Pseudorhodoplanes sinuspersici: one gene and its partners. The main gene of each other region encodes a partner of the protein of the gene in region 2 in a complex. Links are inferred from orthologs where the notes say so. Each region holds a gene or a part of one and is shown on either strand. Other genes may lie near its edges. The genes, in order: pnp, CAK95_RS25140 and eno.

What was found.
Region 1: the proteins of CAK95_RS25140 (region 2) and pnp are in contact, whole or in part, in a cryo-EM structure (PDB 9QH0), measured with the Escherichia coli proteins. The link is inferred for Pseudorhodoplanes sinuspersici from one-to-one orthologs.
Region 3: the proteins of CAK95_RS25140 (region 2) and eno are in contact, whole or in part, in a solved structure (PDB 2FYM), measured with the Escherichia coli proteins. The link is inferred for Pseudorhodoplanes sinuspersici from one-to-one orthologs.

What each region holds. Positions count from the first base shown.
Region 1 is NZ_CP021112.1:1,858,105-1,865,601, forward strand. Bases 4,533-7,496 are described here. They hold pnp (polyribonucleotide nucleotidyltransferase), read right to left. Parts: upstream 7,113-7,496; coding sequence 4,953-7,112; downstream 4,533-4,952. Other genes in these bases: CAK95_RS09140 (hydrogen peroxide-inducible genes activator), read left to right, coding at 4,533-4,902. In the rest of the region: enoyl-ACP reductase FabI, read left to right, coding at 1-604; CAK95_RS09130 (phosphoribosyltransferase), read left to right, coding at 751-1,473; CAK95_RS29095 (hypothetical protein), read left to right, coding at 1,488-1,655; katG (catalase/peroxidase HPI), read right to left, coding at 1,706-3,904; more of CAK95_RS09140, read left to right, coding at 4,015-4,532. UniProt on the Escherichia coli protein: Involved in mRNA degradation. Catalyzes the phosphorolysis of single-stranded polyribonucleotides processively in the 3'- to 5'-direction. Also involved, along with RNase II, in tRNA processing.
Region 2 is NZ_CP021112.1:5,147,299-5,155,533, reverse strand. Bases 2,509-6,210 are described here. They hold CAK95_RS25140 (Rne/Rng family ribonuclease), read right to left. Parts: upstream 5,829-6,210; coding sequence 2,709-5,828; downstream 2,509-2,708. Other genes in these bases: CAK95_RS25145 (bifunctional aldolase/short-chain dehydrogenase), read right to left, coding at 2,509-2,564. Outside these bases: CAK95_RS25150 (CmcJ/NvfI family oxidoreductase), read right to left, coding at 1-375; more of CAK95_RS25145, read right to left, coding at 504-2,508; CAK95_RS25135 (DUF3597 domain-containing protein), read left to right, coding at 6,659-7,045; CAK95_RS25130 (hypothetical protein), read right to left, coding at 7,280-7,582; CAK95_RS25125 (hypothetical protein), read left to right, coding at 7,679-7,882; CAK95_RS29415 (hypothetical protein), read left to right, coding at 8,136-8,235. UniProt on the Escherichia coli protein: Endoribonuclease that plays a central role in RNA processing and decay. Required for the maturation of 5S and 16S rRNAs and the majority of tRNAs. Also involved in the degradation of most mRNAs.
Region 3 is NZ_CP021112.1:4,752,899-4,760,358, reverse strand. Bases 4,163-7,089 are described here. They hold eno (phosphopyruvate hydratase), read right to left. Parts: upstream 6,305-7,089; coding sequence 5,021-6,304; downstream 4,163-5,020. Other genes in these bases: CAK95_RS23145 (MFS transporter), read right to left, coding at 6,946-7,089; queF (preQ(1) synthase), read left to right, coding at 6,470-6,949; CAK95_RS23160 (FtsB family cell division protein), read right to left, coding at 4,656-4,973; pdhA (pyruvate dehydrogenase (acetyl-transferring) E1 component subunit alpha), read right to left, coding at 4,163-4,461. Also shown: CAK95_RS23180 (Bug family tripartite tricarboxylate transporter substrate binding protein), read right to left, coding at 1-533; CAK95_RS23175 (pyruvate dehydrogenase complex dihydrolipoamide acetyltransferase), read right to left, coding at 607-1,962; CAK95_RS23170 (pyruvate dehydrogenase complex E1 component subunit beta), read right to left, coding at 1,979-3,406; more of pdhA, read right to left, coding at 3,436-4,162; more of CAK95_RS23145, read right to left, coding at 7,090-7,460. UniProt on the Escherichia coli protein: Catalyzes the reversible conversion of 2-phosphoglycerate (2-PG) into phosphoenolpyruvate (PEP). It is essential for the degradation of carbohydrates via glycolysis.

The DNA of each region.
Region 1 (7,497 bases), 3.3 Mb from region 2 along the record:
CGTCGATGCTGTGTTCGCCGAGATGAAGAAGAAGTGGGGCACGATCGACTTCTTCGTCCACGCCGTCGGTTTTTCCGACAAAAACGAATTGAAGGGCCGGTTTGCCGATACGACACGCGAGAATTTCGTGCGCACTATGGTAATTTCCTGCTTCTCTTTCGCGGAGAGTGCGAAACGTGCCGCCGAATTGATGCCGAATGGCGGCGCCATGCTGACGCTGACCTATAACGGCGGCGATCGCGCCATGCCGAACTACAACGCGATGGGTCTTGCGAAGGCGGCGCTGGAATCCTCGGTGCGCTATCTCGCGGTCGATTTCGGCCAACAGAAGATTCGCGTGAATGCGATTTCTGCCGGTCCGATCCGGACGCTGGCCGGCGCTGGCATCCACGATGCGCGCTATATGTTTGCCTTTCAGCAGAGACATTCGCCGCTTGGTCGCGGCGTGACGCTGGAGGAACTCGGAGGGGCGGGCCTTTACCTGTGCTCCGATCTTTCGGGCGGCGTCACCGGCGAAATCCATTTCGTGGATTCAGGTTACAACGTAATCGCGATGCCGCTGCCGGATGCTTTGCGCGCGGAAGGCGAGAAATCGGTGGACTAGAGCGTTTTCGAGCGAAGTGGATATCGGTTCGCGTGAAGAAAACGCGTCAAAATAAAAAACTGGAGCCTCGGCTTTGAAGCTGAGGCTTTAATTATGAGCGGCGGTCTGCCGGTGGGCAGCCGTTCGTTCCTTGGAATCCTTTGCCGATGCCAGAGGCTTTTTTTACCGAGCCGACCACCGGCTATTGGCAGGACATCACTGCCGATATTCCATCGCGCTTTACGGCCGCGCCGCCCTACCGTTATGGTTATCCGGTGCGGATGCCGGACGACCGCGTCCTCATGCTTCCGCTGCGGCAATTGCCATCCGGCGGCAACGCTGTAGCCTCGCTAATCGCCAACCAGGCCGCTCATGTCGTGATTGCCGCACTCGCCGATGCGATGGCCGAACTGGCGCGTAGTTTCAGCGCCGATATCGTTGTCGGCCTCCCGACGCTCGGTTTTGCTTTCGCCGATCGCGTCGCAGAGCGGCTTGGCCATCCGCGCTTTGTGCCGCTCGGCTATTCGCGCAAGTTCTGGTACGACGACACGCTCTCACAGGCGGTTCAATCGATCACCAGCCCGGAGCCCGGCAAATTGCTGCGGTTCGATCCCAACATGCTGCCGCTGCTCGACCGTCGCCGTATCGTGCTGGTGGATGATGCGATCTCGACCGGTGCGACCGCAGTCGCCGCCGTGAAACTGTTGCGGCGCATCGGTGCAGATGTTGCCGGCATCGTGGTGGCGATGAAACAGACCAATCGTTGGCAAGCGGAAATGGCAACGTTGTCCGCGCCGCCGCCGGTGCGGGCCGTGTATGGCTGTCCACTGTTCCGTCGCGGCGATGACGGTTGGTGGCCGCTCGTCGAGACGCAGCCGGAGATTCCCTGACGGAGAGCGCTGCCATGGGCAAGGATCCGCTGTTTCGACAGAGCGAAGTTGAGAATGAACGGCTCGCGGCCGACAAGAAGGTGATGACGTTTGCGAAAGTCATCGTGGCCTTGAAAATACTGACGGGGCTGATCGCACTGGGGTTGATTGCCGCGATCTGGTTCGTGTGGCGTGTGCGATAGAAAAAGGGCGGCCCTTCGGCCGCCCCTTATATTCCTGTCTTGTGAAGCGACTACGCCGCCTTGCGAAGGTCGTCGGCGTTGGCGAGGTCGAAGCGGTCGGCGTTCATCACCTTGGTCCACGCCTTGACGAAGTCCTTCACGAACTTCTCTTTCGAATCCGCGCACGCATAGACTTCGGCAAAGGCGCGGAGCTGCGAGTGCGACCCGAAGATCAGATCGACCGCAGTTGCGGTCCATTTCGGCGCCTTGGTCTTGTGGTCCACGCCCTGGTAGATGCCTTCCGCATTCGGGGCCTGCCACACAGTGTCCATCGTGAGCAGATTGACGAAGAAGTCGTTCGTCAGCTTGCCCGGCGACGTGGTGAACACGCCGTGCTTGGACTCGCCGAAATTGGCGCCGAGCACGCGAAGGCCGCCGATCAGCACGGTCATTTCCGGCCCGGTCAGCGTTAGCAGCTGCGCCCGGTCGACCAGAGCTTCCTCCGGCTTCATGAACTGCAGCTTCTTCTTGTTGCTGTAGTTGCGGAAGCCGTCCTGGCGCGGCTCCAGCGGCGCAAAGGACTCGACGTCGGTCTGCTCCTGCGAGGCGTCCATGCGACCCGGCGTGAAGGGTACCTTCACATCGATCCCGGCATCCTTGGCCGCCTTCTCGACGCCCGCGTTGCCCGCAAGGACGATCAGGTCGGCGAGCGACACTTTCTTACCGAAGCCCTTCTGGATCTCCTCGAGTTTCGCCAGCACCGTCTTGAGCTGGGCCGGCTCGTTGACCTCCCAGTCCTTTTGCGGGCTGAGACGGATGCGAGCACCGTTCGCGCCACCGCGCTTGTCGGAGCGGCGGAAGGTCGAGGCCGAGGCCCAGGCGGTTGAGACAAGCTGCCGGACCGTCAGGCCGGAGGCGAGGATCTTCGCCTTCAGCTCGTCGGCGTCCTTGGCGTCGATCAGCGGATGATCAACTGCCGGGATCGGATCCTGCCAGATCAGCTCTTCCTTCGGCACGAGCTTGCCGAGGTAGCGCACGCGCGGACCCATGTCGCGATGCGTGAGCTTGAACCAGGCTCTCGCAAAGGCGTCCGCGAACTGATCCGGGTTCTCGTAGAACCGCCGCGAGATCTTTTCGTAAGCCGGGTCCATCCGCAGCGAGAGGTCGGTGGTCAGCATCGTCGGCAGATGCTTCTTCGACTTGTCGAAGGCATCCGGTATTGAGGCTTCCACACCTTTCGCCTTCCATTGTTTCGCGCCGGCCGGGCTCGTCGTCAGTTCCCATTCGTTTTCAAACAGGTTCTTGAAGAAGAGATTGCTCCACTTGGTCGGCGTCTGCGTCCAGGTGACTTCGGGGCCGCCGGTGATGGCGTGGGCGCCGACACCGGTCTCGTACTTGCTCTTCCAGCCGAGACCCTGATCTTCGAGCGCACCGGCTTCCGGCTCCGGACCGACCAGCGACGGGTCGCCTGCACCGTGGGTCTTGCCGAAGGTATGGCCGCCCGCGATTAGCGCGACGGTCTCTTCGTCATTCATCGCCATGCGGAAGAAGGTTTCGCGGATGTCCTTGGCGGCCGCGATCGGGTCCGGGTTGCCGTTCGGGCCTTCCGGATTCACGTAGATGAGGCCCATCTGCACGGCGCCCAGTGGATCGGAAAGCTGGCGCTCGCCGCTATAGCGTTCGTCACCGAGCCAGGTGCCTTCCGGACCCCAATACAGCTCTTCCGGCTCCCACACATCGACGCGGCCGCCGGCGAAACCGAATGTCTTGAAGCCCATCGATTCGAGCGCGACGTTGCCGGCGAGGACCATCAGATCGGCCCAGGAGATTTTCCGGCCGTATTTCTGCTTGATCGGCCACAACAACCGACGGGCCTTGTCGAGGTTGGCGTTATCGGGCCACGAGTTGAGCGGCGCGAAGCGCTGCTGGCCGGCACCGGCGCCGCCGCGGCCGTCGGTGATGCGGTAGGTGCCTGCACTATGCCAGGCCATGCGGATCATCAGGCCGCCGTAATGGCCGAAATCGGCTGGCCACCACTCCTGCGAATCCGTCATCAAGGCATGCAGGTCCTTGGTCACAGCATCGAGGTCGAGCGATTTGAATTCCTTGGCGTAATCGAAATCCTTGCCCATCGGATCGGACAGGCCGGAATTCTTGTGCAGCATCTCGATGTCCAGCCCTTCCGGCCACCAGTCGCGGATCCTGGGTCCGCGCGCGCCGCCGGTGAACGGACATTTGCCGCCGCTCTTGTCGTCTGTTTTTGCGTCCATTGGTTTTCCTCCTCATTTGCGATGGGATGCGTCGGGGCGAACCATGCTCCCCAGATTAGATAAGGTCCAATTGGATTGATTGCGTGTGACAATAAGATTACCTTATGGAGATGGTCACGTTTCGACAGCTCCGTTATCTCAATGCCTTGGCCCGGCATCGGCATTTCGGCCGCGCCGCTGATGCCTGCGCCGTCAGTCAGCCGGCTTTATCCATGCAGATCAAAGACTTGGAAAAGGACCTCGGGGTCGCCCTGGTCGAGCGGCGCTCGAACGACGTGGTGCTGACCGAAACAGGGCTTGAGATCGCGCGCCGCGGCGAACGCATCCTGAGCGAGGTCAACGATCTTGAGGATTTCGCCCGGCACCGCGGCGGCGTACTCAGCGGCACGTTGAAGTTCGGCGTCATCCCTTCGATCGCACCTTATGTGCTGCCGCGTCTTCTGCCGCTACTGCAGGAGAAACATCCCGATCTCGAACTGGAATTGCGCGAGACGCAAACGCGTTTTCTGGTCGAAGAACTGGTGCGCGGCAGTCTCGACGTCATCATGATCGCGCTGCCGGCACCTCATCCGGAAATCGAAACGCTCTCGCTGTTCGAAGATGCATTCCTCCTGGCTGCACCATCTGCCGATGCGCTGCCAAATCGTCAGCGCATCACTGCCGAAGACATTGACCAGAGCCGTTTGATCCTGCTCGAAGAAGGTCATTGTTTGCGCGATCAGGCGCTCGCCTTCTGCGCCGATGCCAGCGGCGGGACGCTGCGCGAATTGGGTGCCACCAGTCTCACCACAGTGATGCAGATGGTCGCCAATGGTTATGGCGTGACGCTGATCCCGGAAATTGCCGTGCAGGTGGAGGCGCGCGACGAGCGTGTGAAGCTGGCGCGCTTTGCCATGCCCGAACCATTCCGCACCGTCGGTCTCGGCTGGCGTCGCACGTCTTCGCGGGCGCAGGACTTTCGTGCGCTCGGCGAGATTGTCGCCGATGTGGTGAAATGAAAAAGGGCGGCCCGAAGGCCGCCCCCTAAAGCTTTCAGAGAAGTGAAGAATTACTCCGCAGCGCCGCCAGCAGCTTGCTGCTCGCGCTCGTCCTTCTGCTTGGCTTCGAGGTCTTCGCCGGTTTCCTGATCGACCACCTTCATCGACAGGCGCACCTTGCCGCGATCGTCGAGACCGAGCAGCTTCACCTTCACCTTGTCGCCTTCCTTGACGACATCGGAGGTCTTCTGCACGCGGTTGGCGGCGAGCTGGCTGATGTGAACGAGGCCATCGCGTGAACCGAAGAAGTTCACGAACGCGCCGAAGTCCATCACCTTCACGACCGTGCCGTCATAGATCTGGCCGACCTCCGGATCGGAAGCGATCGACTTGATCCACTTGATGGCTGCGCGGATCGATTCGCCGTTGGCGGATGCAACCTTCACGGTGCCGTCGTCCTCGACATTGATCTTGGCGCCGGTCTTTTCCACGATCTCGCGGATGACCTTGCCGCCAGTACCGATCACTTCGCGGATCTTGTCGGTCGGGATTTTCAGCGTTTCGATGCGCGGCGCATGTTCGCCGAGCTCCGCGCGTGCTGCGGTCAAGGCCTTGGACATCTCACCCAGGATATGGATGCGGCCGTCCTTCGCCTGTCCGAGCGCGATCTTCATGATCTGCTCGGTGATGCCGGCGATCTTGATGTCCATCTGCAGCGAGGTGATGCCGATTTCGGTGCCGGCCACTTTGAAGTCCATGTCGCCGAGATGATCCTCGTCACCGAGGATGTCCGACAATACGGCGAACTTCTCGCCTTCCAGGATCAGACCCATGGCGATGCCAGCGGTGGGCCGCTTCAGCGGCACGCCGGCATCCATCAGTGCGAGCGAGGTGCCGCAGACGGTCGCCATCGACGAGGAGCCGTTCGATTCGGTGATCTCCGACACCACGCGGATGGTGTAGGGGAAATCGTGCTTGGCCGGCAGGACTGGATGGATTGCACGCCAGGCGAGCTTGCCGTGGCCGATTTCGCGACGCTTGGTGCCGCCGAGACGCCCGGTCTCACCGACCGAGAAGGGCGGGAAGTTATAGTGGAGCAGGAAATGCTCCTTGTAGGTGCCCTGCAGCGCGTCGATCCACTGCTCGTCTTCACCGGTGCCGAGCGTGGTGACGACCAGCGCCTGGGTCTCACCGCGCGTGAACAGCGCCGAACCATGCGTGCGCGGCAGAACGCCGGCTTCGCAGACGATCGGGCGCACGGTGGTGAGATCGCGGCCGTCGATGCGCTTGGAGGTATCGAGGATGTTCCAGCGAACGATCTTGGCTTCGAGTTCCTTGAACACGCCGGCAACACGCAGCTTGTCGTATTGTGGTTCGGCACCTTCCGGGAAGAAATGCGCCATCATCTTTTCCTTGACGGCGCCGACGGCGGCATAGCGATCCTGCTTCTTGGAGATCGCGTAAGCGGCACGCAGGTCCTTTTCGAACAGGTTGAGCATTTCCTGTTCGAGCGCGGAATTGTCGATGACCGTCAATTCGCGCGGCTCTTTCGCGGCCTTTTCGGCGAGCTGGATGATTGCCTGGATCACCGGCTGGAAATGCCGGTGGCCGAACATCACCGCGCCCAGCATCACATCTTCCGACAACTCCTTGGCTTCGGATTCAACCATCAGCACGGCGTCGGTGGTGCCAGCGACCACAAGGTCAAGTTCGCTCTCGACCATTTCGTCGACCAGCGGGTTCAGCACATATTCGCCATTGATGAAGCCGACGCGGGCCGCGCCGATCGGACCCATGAAGGGAACGCCGGACAGAGTCAGCGCTGCAGAGGAGGCGACCAGCGCAAGGATGTCGGGATCGTTTTCCATGTCGTGCGACAGCGTGGTGACGATCACCTGCGTCTCGTTACGCCAGCCATCGGCGAAAAGTGGACGGATCGGGCGGTCGATCAGGCGGGAAACCAGCGTTTCCTTTTCGGTCGGACGGCCTTCACGTTTGAAATAACCGCCGGGGATGCGGCCGGCTGCGTAGAATTTTTCCTGATAGTCCACAGTGAGCGGGAGGAAATCCACGCCCTCGCGGGGTGCCTTGGCAGCGACCACAGTCGCCAGCACGGTGGTTTCTCCATAGGTGGCGACGACGGCGCCGTCAGCCTGACGCGCGACTTTGCCGGTTTCCAGAATGAGCTTGCGCCCACCCCAGTCGAGCTCAACGCGATTGGTATCGAACATTTGTTTTTTCTCTCATCGGTTTCGGACGATGAGGGCGAAGCCATGTGCAAGACGGCGAGAGACTGTCGTGTTGAGTGTGATCTGCAAAAACAAACCGGCTTTTGAAAAAGATCACGCTCGAATTAAAAGCAAACAGCTTCAACAACAGTGTCTGGCGATCCTGCCATGACTTCATCCCTCGGGATGCGAACGAGCCAATCCGTGTTGTGCTCGTTCGAAAATCCGGCAGGTCTTGCTGCCGGCCTTAAGCGGACGCGACAGCGCGCATCCGCTTCAATAAGGGCGTGATGTGATCCGAAAATTGCTTCGTCGTTTCCGGCATCTCGCTCTTGGTCGGAGCGTGACCGTACCCGAAAAACCGTTCGCGTTTTTCGGAATGTCATGC
Region 2 (8,235 bases):
GCGCTCTGCCTCGTCTGCGGTGCGCAAGGTATGATCGAAGACCACGACGCGTTTTGCGCCGCTCTGCGCTTTGATCAGCGCTTCCATCTCGGGATAATAGACCTGCCGGATTTCGTTCTCGTCGAAGAAATCCTTGACCTTCGTATCGTGATCGACAAACCGGAAGCCCTCGCGATCGAGCGAGAATTCGTTTGCCAGCGGCCGGCCGTTGCGGATGGTGACCGGGTGTGGATCCTGCGTACCGCCAGCCCGGGTGTCGGCCGCGCCGCCTTCGCTCATGGTTTGGGTGAAGATCTTCTCCCCGTTGTTGAGCATGTAATTGAGCGTCGCCTCGACGAATTGCGGCTCGGTTTGCTGTCGTACGGCCTGGGCCATGGCGATGCCTCCACATTGCTAAAGCATTAACTTAAGGCGAGGGGATGGGGCATGAAAGAGTGGCGCCATCCTATTGTTCAGGCGATCTTGGACGGGCTTGCTGCGCCAAGCGACCCGGCGAGAAGAATTTACCGCAAGGCCGCCGCGATATTGCCGCCGTCAACGGTGGTCACATCGGCGGTGGTCTTCAGCGCCAGCGCCTGATGCAGGAACGCTTGCGCCACATCGTCGGCAGTCACTTCCCGCTGGAGGAGATTGCCGGACATATAATCCTTCTCGGAAAGGCCCCGCGCCTGCGCGCGTGAGGCAATCATTTCCTCGTTGAGCAGGCCGGAGCGGATACGGTCGGCATTCACGGCATTGGCACGAATGCCGTCGGCGCCGTAATCGAGTGCGTATTGGCGGGCGAGAAACAGGGTGGCGGCTTTCGGCAAACCATAGGGACCGAAATTCGGCCCCGGATTGATCGCCTGTTTCGATGTATTGAAGAGCAGGCACCCGCCGGTGCCCTGCGCCAGCATGATACGCACGGCATTCTGTGCCACGCGCTGATGCGAGAAGAAGTTCAGTTCGAAACTCTTGCGCAGTGTTTCGTCATTGACCTCGCCGATGCGGCCTTGCCAGGCCCCGCCGGCATTCGACACGACGATGTCGACACCGCCGAAAGTCTCGGCGATCATGTCGAACGCCGCGCGGACCGACGCATCGTCGGTCACATCGCAGGGAAGACCGAGCGCCGCGCCGTCGATTGCCTTGGCCTTGTCTTGGGCTGCATCGCCATCGAGATCGAGCAGGGCGACTTCCGCGCCAGCCGCAGCAAAAGCTTTCGCCGTCGCAAAGCCGATGGCACCGGCGCCTCCCGTGATCACCGCGATCTGGCCGGCGAGCGGCGGTTCTTTGGCGCCGCCGAGCTTGGCCTGTTCCAGCGACCAGTATTCCATGTCGAACATGTCCTCTTCGCCGATCGGGGAGAAGCGGCCGATCGCTTCAGCATCGGTGATCCCTTCGACCGCAGCCTCGGCGAGATCGGCGGCGACCTTCGCCGCTTTCTTCGAGCGGCCAAGGCCGAACAGGCCGAGGCCCGGCACGAGGATAACGCGCGGCGCCGGATCGAGCATCGTCTTGGTGCCGCCGGCGCGATCATTGTTGCGGGCGAAGTACGCCTTGTAATGGTCGATGAATTCGCCTGCAGCAATCTTGGCCGCCTGCTTGAAATCGGCGAGCTTGCCGCCGTCGGGAGCCGGCACGATCATCGGCCAGTTCTTAGTGCGGATGGTGTGGTCGGGCGTGATGACGCCGACGCGCGCGTAGCGCTGCACATCGGCGCCATCGACGAAATTGCGGATCGCATCGCTCGTGCGGAAATCGAACACCAGCCGCTTCCACGCGCCCTCGATCTTTGCATCGGGCAGGGCGACCGCACCGCGAAGGATCGGTGCGATCTCGGACAGCGCGCCGGCGCTCTGCGGCAATTGCGCGGTGACGAATACGGACTTGCGATTCTTCCGCAGCCGTTCCTCGGCAAGCGTGACCATGTCGATCATGCGCTCGTAAGCCTGCCGCGCGTCGTCGCCGAAGGTGAAGATGCCGTGCTTGTCGAGGATCAGGCCTTCGACCTTCGGGTTTTTATCGAACACCTCACCCGCTTCCTTGGCGAGGCCAAAGCCCGGCATGACATAGCGCACGAAGCCCATGCGGCCGTTATAGATCTCCTCGCACAAGTCGCGGCTGTTGGGCTGATCGACGATGCCGAGCACGGCGGTGGAATGCGTGTGGTCGATGAAGGTGTGTGGGAGAAACGTGTGCAGCAGCGTTTCGACGGACGGGTTGGGCGACGTCGGATCGATCAGGTTGGCGCGCTGCACTTTCACCATGTCCTCGTCGGACAAGGCATCGCGCATGCGCAGCTTGCGCAAATTTTCGAGCCGCACCGCCGGCAGGCCCGCCGGTTCGATGTTGCCCATGTCCCAGCCCGAGCCTTTCACACACAGGACCTCGGTGTCGTCCCCGTTCAGGTCGCGCAGGCGCATTTTAACCGAAGTATTGCCGCCACCATGCAGGACAAGCTTTGGATCGCGGCCGAGCAGGCGTGTGGTGTAAACGCGGAGCGCGAGATCAGGCGCAATGCCCGCCTTGGCGTAATGCGCGACGGTGACCTGCGCGTCGCGTTCGACCCACGCGCTTTTCATGGCTTGCTCCGACTGATCTGTTCGGTTTTAAGCGGCCTGCATGAGCTTGGCCACGGGCAAGTCTACGCTGGTCGCGGCTCTAACAAACGCAGGGCCGGTTAAAAAAAAGCAGGCTGTTTGCACAGCCTGCCTTTGATGTTCATGTCAGATACGCTTTGACCACCAGCCAAACCGCCGCGGCTTCTCCTGCGTCGCCGTCTCGGCAGCAGGCTCGGCAGATTCAACCGGAGCCGATGTGGGCGGCGGAGCCGGCGGCGCATAGGTCGGCGCTGCTTCTCCGTTCGAAGAATACACCGGTGGCGCTTCGCGAACCGTCGAGCGGCGCCGAACAACGGGCTGTTCGCGTTCGGCCGGTGCCTGCGGTGCCTCGAAGGCCTGAGAAGCGGGGGCGGGTTCGGCAGCCGGTGTTTCAGCGATCAGTGGCTGCGGTTCGTCCTGCGGAGAGGAGCCAGTGTTTTCGATGGCAAGAACCGCATCCTGCACCGCCTCTTTGTCGACCGGCTCGTCATGCTTTGCGGCAATGTCGTCGCGGGCAACGTCCTCACCAGACGCTTCATCACCAGTTGCGTCGTCAGGCTGACCATCGCGATCACGGCGATTGCGGCGTCCACCCCGGCGGCCGCGCCGGCGGCGTCGCCTGTCGCCTTCGCTATCGCCGTCAGCGGATGCGGTGGCATCCTCGGCTGCAGCTTCGCCGTCGGAAGAAACGGCTTCACCCGCCGCGATCTCATCGCCTTCGGACGGCACGGCGGACGCTTCCGCCTGTTCACGGCCTTCGCCATCGCGACCGCGGCCGCGGCGTCCACGGCGACGCTTGCGGCGGCCGGTCGGTTCCTGCTGCTCCTGCGCCTCCGCGGTTTCTTCGCCTTCGGCTTCGAGTTCGTCGAGGACTTCATCCTCGACCACCTCGATATCCTCGTCCTCGGCATAAACCGGAATCGAATCCGGCTTGATGGTCGCAGCGATGGCCTTGGCCTGATCCATCGACATCACCTGCTCGCCGCGATCGATGGCGAAGGAGGGGTGTCCGGTCAGCGTCGGATCGACCGTCACCGCGATCGTGATCTTGAAGCGCTCTTCCAGCATGCGCAGATGCGCGCGCTTGTGGTTGAGCACGTAGATCGCGACGTCGGAGCGCGAGCGCACGATGAGATTGTGAGTTGCGCCCTTGAGCAGCGTCTCTTCGACGCCGCGCACGAGCTGCAACGCCACCGACGAGACGGCGCGGACATGGCCGGTACCGCCGCAATGCGGGCAGGTTTCGGTCGAACTCTCCAGCACCGACGAGCGGATGCGCTGGCGCGACATTTCCATCAGGCCGAAATGCGAGATGCGGCCGACCTGGATACGGGCGCGGTCGCTCTTCAGCGCGTCTTTGAGCTTGCGTTCGACCGACCGGTTGTTGCGGCCTTCGTCCATGTCGATGAAGTCGATCACGATCAGGCCGGCAAGGTCGCGCAACCGGAGCTGCCGTGCGATTTCGACCGCCGCTTCGGAATTGGTCTTGGTCGCCGTGTCCTCGATCGAATGCTCGCGCGTGGCGCGTCCTGAATTCACGTCGATCGCAACCAAAGCTTCGGTCTGGTTGATGACGATATAGCCGCCCGACTTGAGCTGCACGGTCGGCTGGAACATCGCATCGAGCTGCGACTCGATACCGTAACGGGTGAAGATCGGCTGCGCATCGCTGTAGGGCACAACGCTCTTCACCGCGCTCGGCATGAGCATGCGCATGAAGTCTTTGGCCTCGCGATAGGCGGCTTCGCCTTCAACCACGATCTCTTCAATGTCTTTGTGATAGAGGTCGCGGATTGCGCGCTTGACCAGCGAGCCTTCCTCGTAAACGAGGGTGGGGGCGGTGGATTTCAGCGTCAGGTCGCGCACCGTTTCCCACAGCCGCAACAGATATTCGAAGTCGCGCTTGATCTCGATCTTGGTGCGGGCCGCGCCGGCGGTGCGCAGGATCACGCCCATGCCCTCCGGCACCTCAAGCGCCTCGGCGATTTCCTTCATGTGCTTGCGGTCTTCCGCATTGGTGACCTTGCGGGAGATGCCGCCGCCACGCGCGGTGTTGGGCATCAACACCGAGTAACGGCCGGCGAGTGAGAGGTAGGTGGTCAGCGCAGCGCCCTTGGTGCCGCGCTCTTCCTTCACCACCTGCACCAGCATCACCTGGCGGCGCTTGATGACTTCCTGGATCTTGTAATGGCGGCGATAGCGCGGAGCGCGCTCCATCACCTCTTCGATGGCATCGCCACCGACCGATTCGACGACTTCTTCCTCGTCCGACTCTTCCGATTCCTCACCATCGTCGTCGTCGTTTTCATCGTCACCATTATGATCGGTGCTGCGATCTTCATGATCGGTGCTGCGATCGTCGCTGGCATGATCGTCTGCGCCATGCTCGTCGTCAGTGCTGGCGTCGGCCGCAATGCCCGGTGCGTCTTCAGCCGTTTTGTCGGCATTGTCATTGTCGGCATCGTCATTGTCGTACGCCGCCGAAACGGATTCAACCGGAACGCCCGCATCATATTCCACGGCCGCGGCGCTGGCGGGGCTCGCTTCCGGAGCGACGCTCGCTTCCGAGGCTTCGCTGGATGGTTCTTTCGCTTCCGGCTGCTCGGATGTTTGCGGCGTCACCGGCTCTTCGGACACCTGTGGTGTGACGTCCTGCGGCTGCGGTTCGCCTGACGTGGCTTCGGCGACGGTCTCACCAGCCTCGCGGGAATATTCCTGCTGTGTGAACTGGTCGCCGTTATCATTCAGCACCTGTTCTGGCGCATCGCCCTCGAACGAATGGTGCGGCGCTTCCTTGTCGATGACCGGCGTTTCCGTCTGTCCTTCGATGACATCGCTGCGCACGACATCGCGGTTGCGATTGCGATTGGAACCGCGACGGCTGTGACGGCCGCGGCGTCCACCGCGCCGCTCGCCTTTGCTCTGGGCGCCGCCATTGTCGTCTTCGTCGTCGGTGTGCGAGCGACGCTCGTCTTCCAGCAGCGCCTGCCGGTCGGCGACCGGGATCTGGTAATAGTCGGGATGGATTTCCGAAAAGGCCAGGAAGCCGTGACGGTTACCGCCGTAGTCGACGAAGGCCGCCTGCAGCGAGGGCTCTACACGGGTGACTTTGGCGAGATAGATATTGCCGCGAAGCTGCTTGCGGCTTGCGCTTTCAAAGTCGAACTCCTCGACACGGTTGCCGCGCAGGACGACCACCCGGGTTTCTTCCGGATGGGTCGCGTCGATCAGCATTTTGTTGGACATCGAATGTTCTCTGGGCCCCGGGCGGCGCCGCGTGCGTCAACGTCCAGGGCCGATGCGTGCTGGCATGCAGCAGGCTAGCCTGGAGAATCGGAACGTGGCGCGGGCGAGGGGACAATGGTGTGACTGAATGTTTGGATGCTGAAGTCGTGCGCGGTCCGGTCTCGCGGACATGTCCGCTTTCTAGAGAACCGATCCTGGCTTCCACCTGCGCCATCACTTCAATACCCGTGGCGGGGCGGCCCTTCGCGTTGACGCGCGGCCGCGGTTTAGTCCTTCGCTCAGGGTTTCTGCATGGCGCCTGACTTTGGCGCCCCTTCCGGTCGTCCTTGCGATCCAATACTGAATCCCAAGATACAAATTTTCTCGACACCGGCTGGTCGGGTCATCCGCCGCCTGCAACGTGGCAGGGGGTCGGTTTGGGACCCTTACGCCCGCCACCTCTGCGTCCGGACCTCTTGCCGGAGCCTCTCCGAGACGGGCGTGCCGGGTGCCTGAACGCGGCACGAACCGGAACTGTGCAAACCATAAGCAGACTCTTATTAAGACGCGGATGCATGGATAGCAAGTGAGCAGTGCGCACCGCAGCCATCATTTTATGGGTTAACCCATTCTTTTTACGAGATTTTCTGCTTCATCGGCGCCGCCGCAGGTATCCGGAGGAGCCTGCACGTCATCCCGATGTATTGATCGCGTCATATGAGGGAACGGCGAAAACCGGGCGATGATGCGACGATTTCCGCCAAAATTGAGTTACACTGAACACGTGCCTGGGGCGCTTGCTCGATGAGAGAATCGGTGTTCGGAGGCGACGGCAAGCAGGAGAGAACAAGATGAGTATTTTCGGGAAGATTATGTCGACGATTTTCGGCTCCAGCACTTCGGCCGCGAGTACCGGTTCGGCTGCGGCGCCGGCCGATAGCGGCGCGACGACAGGCGCGGCTGGTGGCGGGACCATGTCGGAGGTCGATGTCGAGAAGGTCGTATCGGAAATGGCGGCCAAGAAAAAAGAGAAGCTCGACTGGAAGAAGTCGATCGTCGACCTGATGAAGGTCCTTGACCTCGATTCAAGCCTCAAGGCCCGTCAGGAACTCGCCAAGGAACTTAAATATACCGGTGACATGAATGACTCCGCCAAGATGAACATCTGGCTGCACAAGCACGTGATGAAAAAGCTGGCCGAGAATGGTGGCAAGGTGCCGGCCGATCTCAAGGACTGATCGCTTTCAGTCTGCAGTTAACGAAGCCCCCGTGCGCGATGAGCGCCGGGGGTTTTTGTTTGCCACGGGGCGCTGCGTCTATAGCGAGCGTTTGCAAAAGGATCTCACCCACATCATCGGCAAGGTGTTGTGCAACTGAGCACAGACTACGCCGTGGCGGGTGTCACTGATTAACTCGGTCATTGACGCACCCGCTCAGCCATTGGCGCGATGAAGTCGCGCACGGATCCACAATCATGCAACGCTGGCGATCAATGCCCACACGATGACGCCGATGCGGGACAGCAGAGCCCAGCTTGCAGATCCGCGATAATGGCCGGCGCTGCGCCACACTGCGACAACGGCGAAAAGATTGTAGGGAAGTGGCATGAAGTGAAGCGCGAGCGCGACGAGACCTGCCGCGCCCATCGACAGCGCCGCCAATGACGCGAATGTGGTCACGAGATTCAGCAGCGTCCCATAGCAGATCGCATATTCCCAGAAGGCGCGCGGCAGCGGTGTTCGTCCGTTCCACAGATCTGAAATGACCTTCTGCATTCCAATCCTTGTGTTGTGCGCGGAACTTTATCCAGTGTCGGAAGTTCCATAGCGCGCGGGAGTTGCAAACGGAGCCCATTTGCTGAAGGAGGCATCATGGCAAGGCAATCAAGCGGTGCATTGTCGAAAATCGCCTCGCGCGTCTTGCAGGGTGCAAAGGCGACGCAGCGCGAAGTTATGCAGCTTGCGGCGTCTGTTCTCAGCCAGGATGAGACGCGCAGCACGCGCAAGGCCAAGAAGCGGAAAGCCACGAAGCGGCGAACAACGACGCGCAAGGCGAAAGCCAAGAAGCGAAAATAACAACACGCGCGATCACGACGGCGAGACCATGCCTTGTAAACATGCACTGCGGGTAAACGTGTCTTGCGGGCATAGCGTTCGCGCTCCGTTCCAGAAGAACGAATCGGGGCGACGCTTTCGTCCCGGTTCAAGCGGTTAACAAAGTCTTCCGCGTGTCATCGAAAATAGTCTTTGTCGCGATAACGTCGGACAATGACGTCAGAAACATCCGTTACCCCGGCACCTTGCCTCATGCTCTTCAAGACAATCCGTCATGAATCAAACAAGGCTTTACGTGATCCTCGCCGTTGCGCTCGGTCTGCTCGTCGGGTTTGTGCTGGTGATGTACCTGCTGCGGCCGTCGCCGCCGACTT
Region 3 (7,460 bases), 400 kb from region 2 along the record:
GATGTCTTGGCAATGGCGACGAACTCCTTCAGGTCCTTGGCCGGCACCGAAGGATGCGCGAGCAGCAGCATCGGCACATAGGCGCCGACCGAGATCGGCACGAAATCCTTCTCGATGTCGTGGCGTGAGCGCCCCGCATATTGCAGCGACGACGTCGTTGTGGAGAAGGTCAGATTGTGGAACAGCAGCGAATAGCCGTCGGGCGCAGCTCTCGCGATCTGCTCGGCACCGAGCGAACCACCGGCTCCGCCAACATTCTCGACCACGAATGACTGGCCAAGCGACTCTCCCATCTTCTGTGTCAGGAGCCGCGCCAGCATGTCGGTTGTGCCGCCGGCCGGGAATGGCACGACGACGCGGATGGGTTTGTTGGGATATTCGGCCTGTGCCAGCAACGGCACTGGCGTCAGTGCCAAAAGGCCGGCCAGAGCCCCGCGGTGCAGGATCGCGCGGCGGGTCAGGGACTTCAGTTTTTGCAGTGTAGTCTTTTTCTTGTGCGGCTCACGAACGACTTTAACGCCTTCGTTGCTCACTTTAAGGCCCTCCCTCGTTGAAGCGTTTTCTCCCGTTTAGCTCGGATCTTGTGTCCGGATTTTCATTTTTGAACTAGACAACCATCATCACTGGATTTTCGATCAGCGTCTTGAACGCGACCAGCAATTCCGCGCCGAGCGCACCATCGACGGCGCGGTGGTCGCAGGACAGCGTGACGCTCATCATCATCGCCGCTTCGATCTTGCCGTTCTTGACGATCGCGCGCTCCTCGCCCGTGCCGACGGCGAGGATCGTCGCGTGCGGCGGGTTGATCACCGCGGTGAAGTCCTTGATGCCGTACATGCCGAGGTTGGATACAGAGCTGGTGCCGCCCTGGTATTCTTCCGGCTTGAGTTTGCGATTGCGAGCCCGCGCCGCCATGTCCTTCATCTGGTTCGAAATGGTCGACAGCGATTTCGTTTCGGCATTGCGCACGATCGGCGTGATCAGGCCGCCCGGCAGCGCGACCGCGACGCCGATATCGGAATGCTTGTGTTTGAGCATGCCGGACTCGGTCCAGCTCACATTGGCATCCGGAATGCGTTGCAAGGCCAGCGCCAGCGCCTTGATGACGAAGTCGTTGACCGAGAGCTTGTAGGCCGGCTTGCCTTCCTTGTCCTTTGGCGCCTGCGCGTTGATCTCTTCGCGCGCGGCGGTGAGCTTGCCGATATTGCAGTCGATCGTCAGGTAGAAATGCGGAATGGTCTGCGTCGAGGCCGTCAGCCGCTGCGCGATCACCTTGCGCATATTATCGTGCGGGATGACTTCGTAGGTGCCGTCGGCATAGAGCGCGCGGATCTTGTCGTCGCCCATGGCGGGTGCGATCTGCGGCGCAGGCGCGGCACCGGGTTGTGCCGGGGCCTTCAGGCCTTTGCCGGATTTTGCGGAATCGATATCGCGGGCGATGACGCGGCCATGCGGCCCCGATCCTTGGACGGCGGCGATGTCGATCCCGGCTTCCTTGGCCAGTCGGCGCGCCAGAGGCGACGAGAAAACGCGGCCATTGCTACCGGAAGGTTCGGCAGGCTGAGGTGCAGCAGCCGGCTTGGCCGATGCAGCGGGAGCTGCGACAGGCGCGGCTTGTGGTGCAGGCGCGGCCTTCGGCGTCTCGTCGGTCTTCGCTTGCGGCTTTGGAGCAGCAGCCGGAGCCGCTTTCGCGCCCGATGCTGTCGCCTTCACATCTTCGCCCTCACCGGCGAGGACCGCGATCACCTGATTGACCGGCACATCGGCCGTGCCTTCGGGCACGACGATTTTCGCCAAGGTCCCCTCGTCGACCGCTTCGACTTCCATTGTCGCCTTGTCGGTCTCGATCTCCGCAATGACGTCGCCGGATTTGACCGCGTCGCCCTCTTTCTTCAGCCACTTGGCCAGATTGCCCTTTTCCATCGTCGGCGACAGAGCGGGCATGAGAATGTCGATCGGCATGTTGGCTTAGCTCCGATCAGCGATACGTGACGGCCTTGGCCGCCTCGATGATCTCATCGACCGACGGCAGCGCCAGCTTCTCGAGATTGGCGGCATAAGGCATCGGCACGTCTTTGCCGGAAATACGGATCACCGGCGCATCGAGATAATCGAACGCCTTTTCCATCACGCGGGCGGAAATCTCCGCGCCGATGCCCGATTGCGGCCAACCTTCTTCCACCGTGATCAGGCGTCCGGTTTTCTTCACCGACTCGATGATCGTTGCATCGTCGAGCGGACGCAGCGTGCGCAGATCGATCACCTCCGCCATGATGTGCTTCTTGGCGAGTTCTTCGGCGGCCTTGAGTGCGTAGGTCATGCCCATGGAGAAAGAAACGATGGTGACATGGTTGCCTGGACGCACGACCTTGGCTTTGCCGATCGGCAGCACATAATCGTCGAGCTTGGGAACCGGGAACGAATGACCGTAGAGGATTTCGTTTTCCAGGAAGATGACCGGGTTCGGATTGCGGATCGCGGCCTTCAAAAGACCCTTCGCATCCGCCGCCGTATAAGGCGCGATCACGATCAAGCCCGGAATGTGTGAATACCAGGACGAGTAATCCTGACTGTGTTGCGCGGCAACGCGTGCGGCGGCACCATTTGGTCCGCGGAACACGATCGAGGCGCCCATCTGGCCGCCGGACATGTAAAGCGTCTTCGCCGCCGAATTGATGATCTGGTCGATCGCCTGCATGGCGAAGTTGAAGGTCATAAATTCGACAATCGGCTTCAGGCCCGCGAGTGCAGCACCGACGCCGAGACCGGCAAAGCCATGCTCGGTGATCGGCGTATCGACGACGCGCCGTGCGCCGAATTCCTGCAATAGACCCTGCGTCACCTTGTAGGCGCCCTGATATTCGGCGACCTCTTCGCCCATGACGAAGACCTTTTCGTCGCGCCGCATCTCTTCGGCCATGGCGTCGCGCAAGGCTTCGCGCACCGTCTGCGTCACCATCTCCGTGCCTTCGGGCACGTCGGGTTCGGGCAAAACCTCGACCTTCGGCGGGGAAGCGACGGCGGAAACCGGTTCGTCCTTGTCTTTTAGCTGTTCCGATTTCGGCGCATCGGGTGCGTCGGATTCATCGAACCGCTGCTGATCGTTCGCACGGTCGGCTTTCGCCACCGGGACAGCATCGATCTTGATCGCGGAAGCGTCTTCCCCTTCGCCAAGGAGAACGGCGATCGGCGTATTCACGGCAACATCGGGCGTGCCTTCGGCGACAAGGATCTTTCCGAGTTTACCCTCGTCGACGGCTTCGACTTCCATCGTCGCCTTGTCGGTTTCGATCTCGGCGATGACATCGCCGGACTTTACCGTGTCGCCTTCCTTCTTCAGCCACTTGGCAAGGTTGCCCTTCTCCATCGTGGGCGAGAGCGCGGGCATCAGGACTTCTATCGGCATGGACGCTCTCTATTCAACCAACGGCAATGTTAGGACGCTTGACGAAGGACATCGGTGTAAAGCTCGGACGGATCGGGTTCGGGATCGTGCGTTGCGAATTCTGCCGCTTCATTGACGGTGGCGCGCACCTTGGCATCGATCTGCTTCAGGTCGTCTTCGCTTGCCCATTTGTTCTTCAAAAGACGCTGACGGACCTGTTCGATCGGATCCTGTTCCGACCGCACCTTCTCGACTTCGTCACGGGTGCGATATTTTGCCGGGTCCGACATCGAATGACCGCGATAGCGATAGGTCTGCATCTCGAGGATGTATGGACCGTTGCCTTCGCGGCACCACGCGACAGCCTTGTCGCCTGCGGCCTTGACCGCGCGCACATCCATGCCATCGACCTGTTCGCCGGGAATGTTGAAAGAAGCGCCGCGCTTGGAGAAATCCTGCTGGGCTGACGAGCGCTGCACCGAGGTGCCCATGGCGTAACGGTTGTTCTCGATGATGTAGATTACCGGCAGCTTCCAGAGCTCCGCCATATTGAAGCTCTCATAGACCTGCCCCTGATTGGCCGCGCCATCGCCGAAATAGGTCAGGCAGACATGATCGTTGCCGCGATAGCGGTTGGAAAAGGCCAGACCCGTTCCCAGCGAGACCTGCGCACCAACGATGCCGTGGCCGCCATAGAAGGACTTCTCGACCGAGAACATGTGCATCGAGCCGCCCTTGCCCTTGGAATAGCCCCCGCGGCGGCCGGTCAGTTCGGCCATCACGCCCTTTGAGTCCATTCCACAGGCCAGCATGTGGCCGTGATCGCGGTAACCGGTGATGACCTGGTCGCCGTCCTTCAGGGCCATCTGCATGCCCACCACGACGGCTTCCTGGCCGATATAGAGGTGGCAGAAGCCGCCGATCAGGCCCATGCCATACATCTGGCCGGCCTTTTCCTCAAAGCGGCGAATCAGCAGCATGTCGCGGTAGGCAGAGAGCTCCTGCTCCTTGCTGAATTCGACGGGTTTCGTGGGTGTATCGGCAGATACCGCCGGCGACTTTTTGGCTACGGCCATGACGCTCCCTAAAATGTTCCGCACAGCGGTTCGACGCAGACCCTTAGCCGAATTTCATGGCGGTTAAAAGCACGCGCCATGCGCTGTCCGCAATGCTGAATATGCGGCCAAATGCCTGAGGTGGCAGGAATATCTTTTTTCTCATCTGCGCCCGTTCGAGCACAGAACCGGTCCACTTTGCCAGTGACTCGCCTTTATTTGCCCTTGACCATCATGATCAAGTCGTTCGGATGCGAGAGGTTCAAAAGTGTACGGGCGCGCTCGTCCAGCAGGTCCGGATCGATACCGCTGGGCCGCAGCAGCGCCACTTTCCGCTCCCACTGGCCATGCTCAACCTTCAGGCGGTCCAGCTCGGCGGTCAGCTCCGACATCTGCTGTTCGATCTCGTGCTTGGCATGCAAGCCGCGCTGGCCGCTATAGGCGTGCATCCAGAAATAGCCGATCATCGCCGCGGCCAAGACATAAAGGCCGAGCGCGGTCAGAATTCCCCGTGCGCGTCTGCGTGAGACCATTGCAGCAACATGCCCGCAGGCTCTTAAGGCGCTATTAAGATAGTACGTTAAGCACGCGCCCTCAGCGCCGCGCGGCCAGGATATTTTGCTTGCGGGCCAAGTTCCTGCTCGATGCGCAGCAATTGATTATACTTCGCTGTACGATCGGAGCGCGCGAGCGAACCGGTCTTGATCTGTCCGCAATTGGTGGCGACGGCGAGATCGGCGATGGTCGAATCTTCTGTTTCGCCCGAACGATGCGACATCACCGCTGTGTAACCGGCCTTGTGCGCCATTTCGACGGCGGCGAGCGTTTCGGTCAGCGTGCCGATCTGGTTGACCTTCACCAGGATCGAGTTGGCCATGCCTTGGGCGATGCCGTCGGCCAGCCGTGTGACGTTGGTGACAAAGAGGTCATCGCCGACGAGCTGGCATTTCGCGCCGATGGTCTTGGTCAACAGCTTCCAGCCGTCGAAATCGTCTTCGGCCATGCCGTCCTCGATCGAGGCGATCGGATATTTCGAGACAAGCTGGGCCAGGTAATCGACCTGCTGCTGGATGCTGCGCACTTTGCCTTCGCCGCCGTAGTGATAGGCGCCATCCTTGAAGAATTCGGTTGAAGCGCAATCGAGCGCTAGCAACACATCGTCGCCGGCCTTGAAGCCAGCCTTGGTGATCGCCTGCATGACGAAATCGAGCGCCGCTTCCGCGCTTGGCAGGTTCGGGGCGAAGCCGCCCTCGTCGCCGACATTGGTATTGTGACCAGCCTGCTTCAGCGCCGCCTTGAGCGTGTGGAAAATCTCGGCACCCATCCGCAAAGCTTCGGCGAATGAATTCGCGCCGACCGGCATCACCATGAATTCCTGGAAGTCGATCGGGTTGTCGGCATGCGCGCCGCCATTGACGATGTTCATCATCGGCACCGGCAGAACGCGCGCCGCAGCGCCGCCCACGTAACGATAGAGCGGCAGACCGCTGGAGATTGCCGCCGCCTTGGCCGTCGCCAGCGAAACGCCGAGCAAGGCGTTGGCGCCGAGCCGCGCCTTGTTGGGCGTGCCGTCGAGCGCGATCATCGTCTCGTCGATCTGGACCTGATCTTCCGCATCCATACCGCCGATGGCGTCGAAGATTTCACCATCAACCGCATCCACCGCCTTGCGGACGCCCTTGCCGAGATAGCGGGCCTTGTCCCCGTCCCGCAATTCGACCGCCTCATGCGCGCCTGTAGAGGCACCGGACGGTACCGCCGCGCGGCCGAGCGAGCCGTCTTCCAGCAACACATCCACTTCGACGGTGGGATTGCCACGGCTGTCGAGGATTTCACGGCCGACGATGTTGACGATCGCAGTCATTCAGGATTCCGGCGTTGCGGGGATGGAAGGAATTCGCGCCGCTTGTACAGCATCAAAGCGCTCACGCAAGAGTGCCTGCATACCGTGAAACAGGCCAAGATCGATGTTGCGAGCACCAAGAAGGGAGGTGCTGGCGCGGCCGGAAGGAGCGCGCTAAGAGCCCCTATGGCCCGAAAGAAGACATCACAGGTTCTGCCCAACCCCGCCCTGCAACTCGGCCGTGCGACCGCGCTGCCGGCATCGCCGGATGAGGCGGTGCTCGACCGGGTGGACAACCCGCATCCGGATACGAATTACGTCGCGCGCTTCACGATGCCGGAATTCACCGCGCTGTGCCCGATTACCGGCCAGCCGGATTTCGCGCACTTTGTCATCGACTATGTGCCGAACAAGTTTCTGGTCGAGTCGAAGTCCTTAAAGCTCTACTTGAACTCATTCAGAAATCACGGCTCGTTCCACGAAGACTGCACCGTTTCTATCGGCAAGCGACTGGTCTCGCTGCTGAAACCGCGTTGGCTCCGCATCGGCGGTTACTGGTATCCGCGTGGTGGCATGCCGATCGACGTGTTCTGGCAGGCCGGAAAATTACCGAATGGCGTCTGGGTGCCGGATCAGGGCGTCGCGCCCTATCGAGGCCGCGGTTAGGTTTTCGGTTTCGGGTGGTACAGACGCCGCGCGCAGATATATCCGACCGCAGCAATGATGATCGCTCCGCCCACCAGCATCGGCGTCGTGCCCACGCGGGAAAAGCCGAGACCGTAAACGACCGGTCCGACCGCCTGCCCTAAAAAGAAGGCCGCCGAATGCAGCGCCATGGTCGAGCCGCGCGCTGTTGGCGCCAGTTCGGTGGCATAAACCTGGATGCAGCCATGCAGCCAGTAAAAGCCAAAGCCGAGCATCGCAAAATTGGCAAATTCCAGCGGCCAGGGCAGACGCCAGGTCAGGATCAGGCAGAAGGCCGCCATGATCAGCCCGCCCCCGATCATCATCTTCCGTTCGCCCAATAACGACAACAGCCAGCCCACACAGAAAGTGTAAATGACGGCGCCGATACCAAACCCCGCAAGCACGATACCAGCGATCGAGGCGCGGCTTTCGCCGGCCTCATGCAGCAGCGCGGCCATGTGCGGGAAGATGCCGAACACCACCAGGGCTT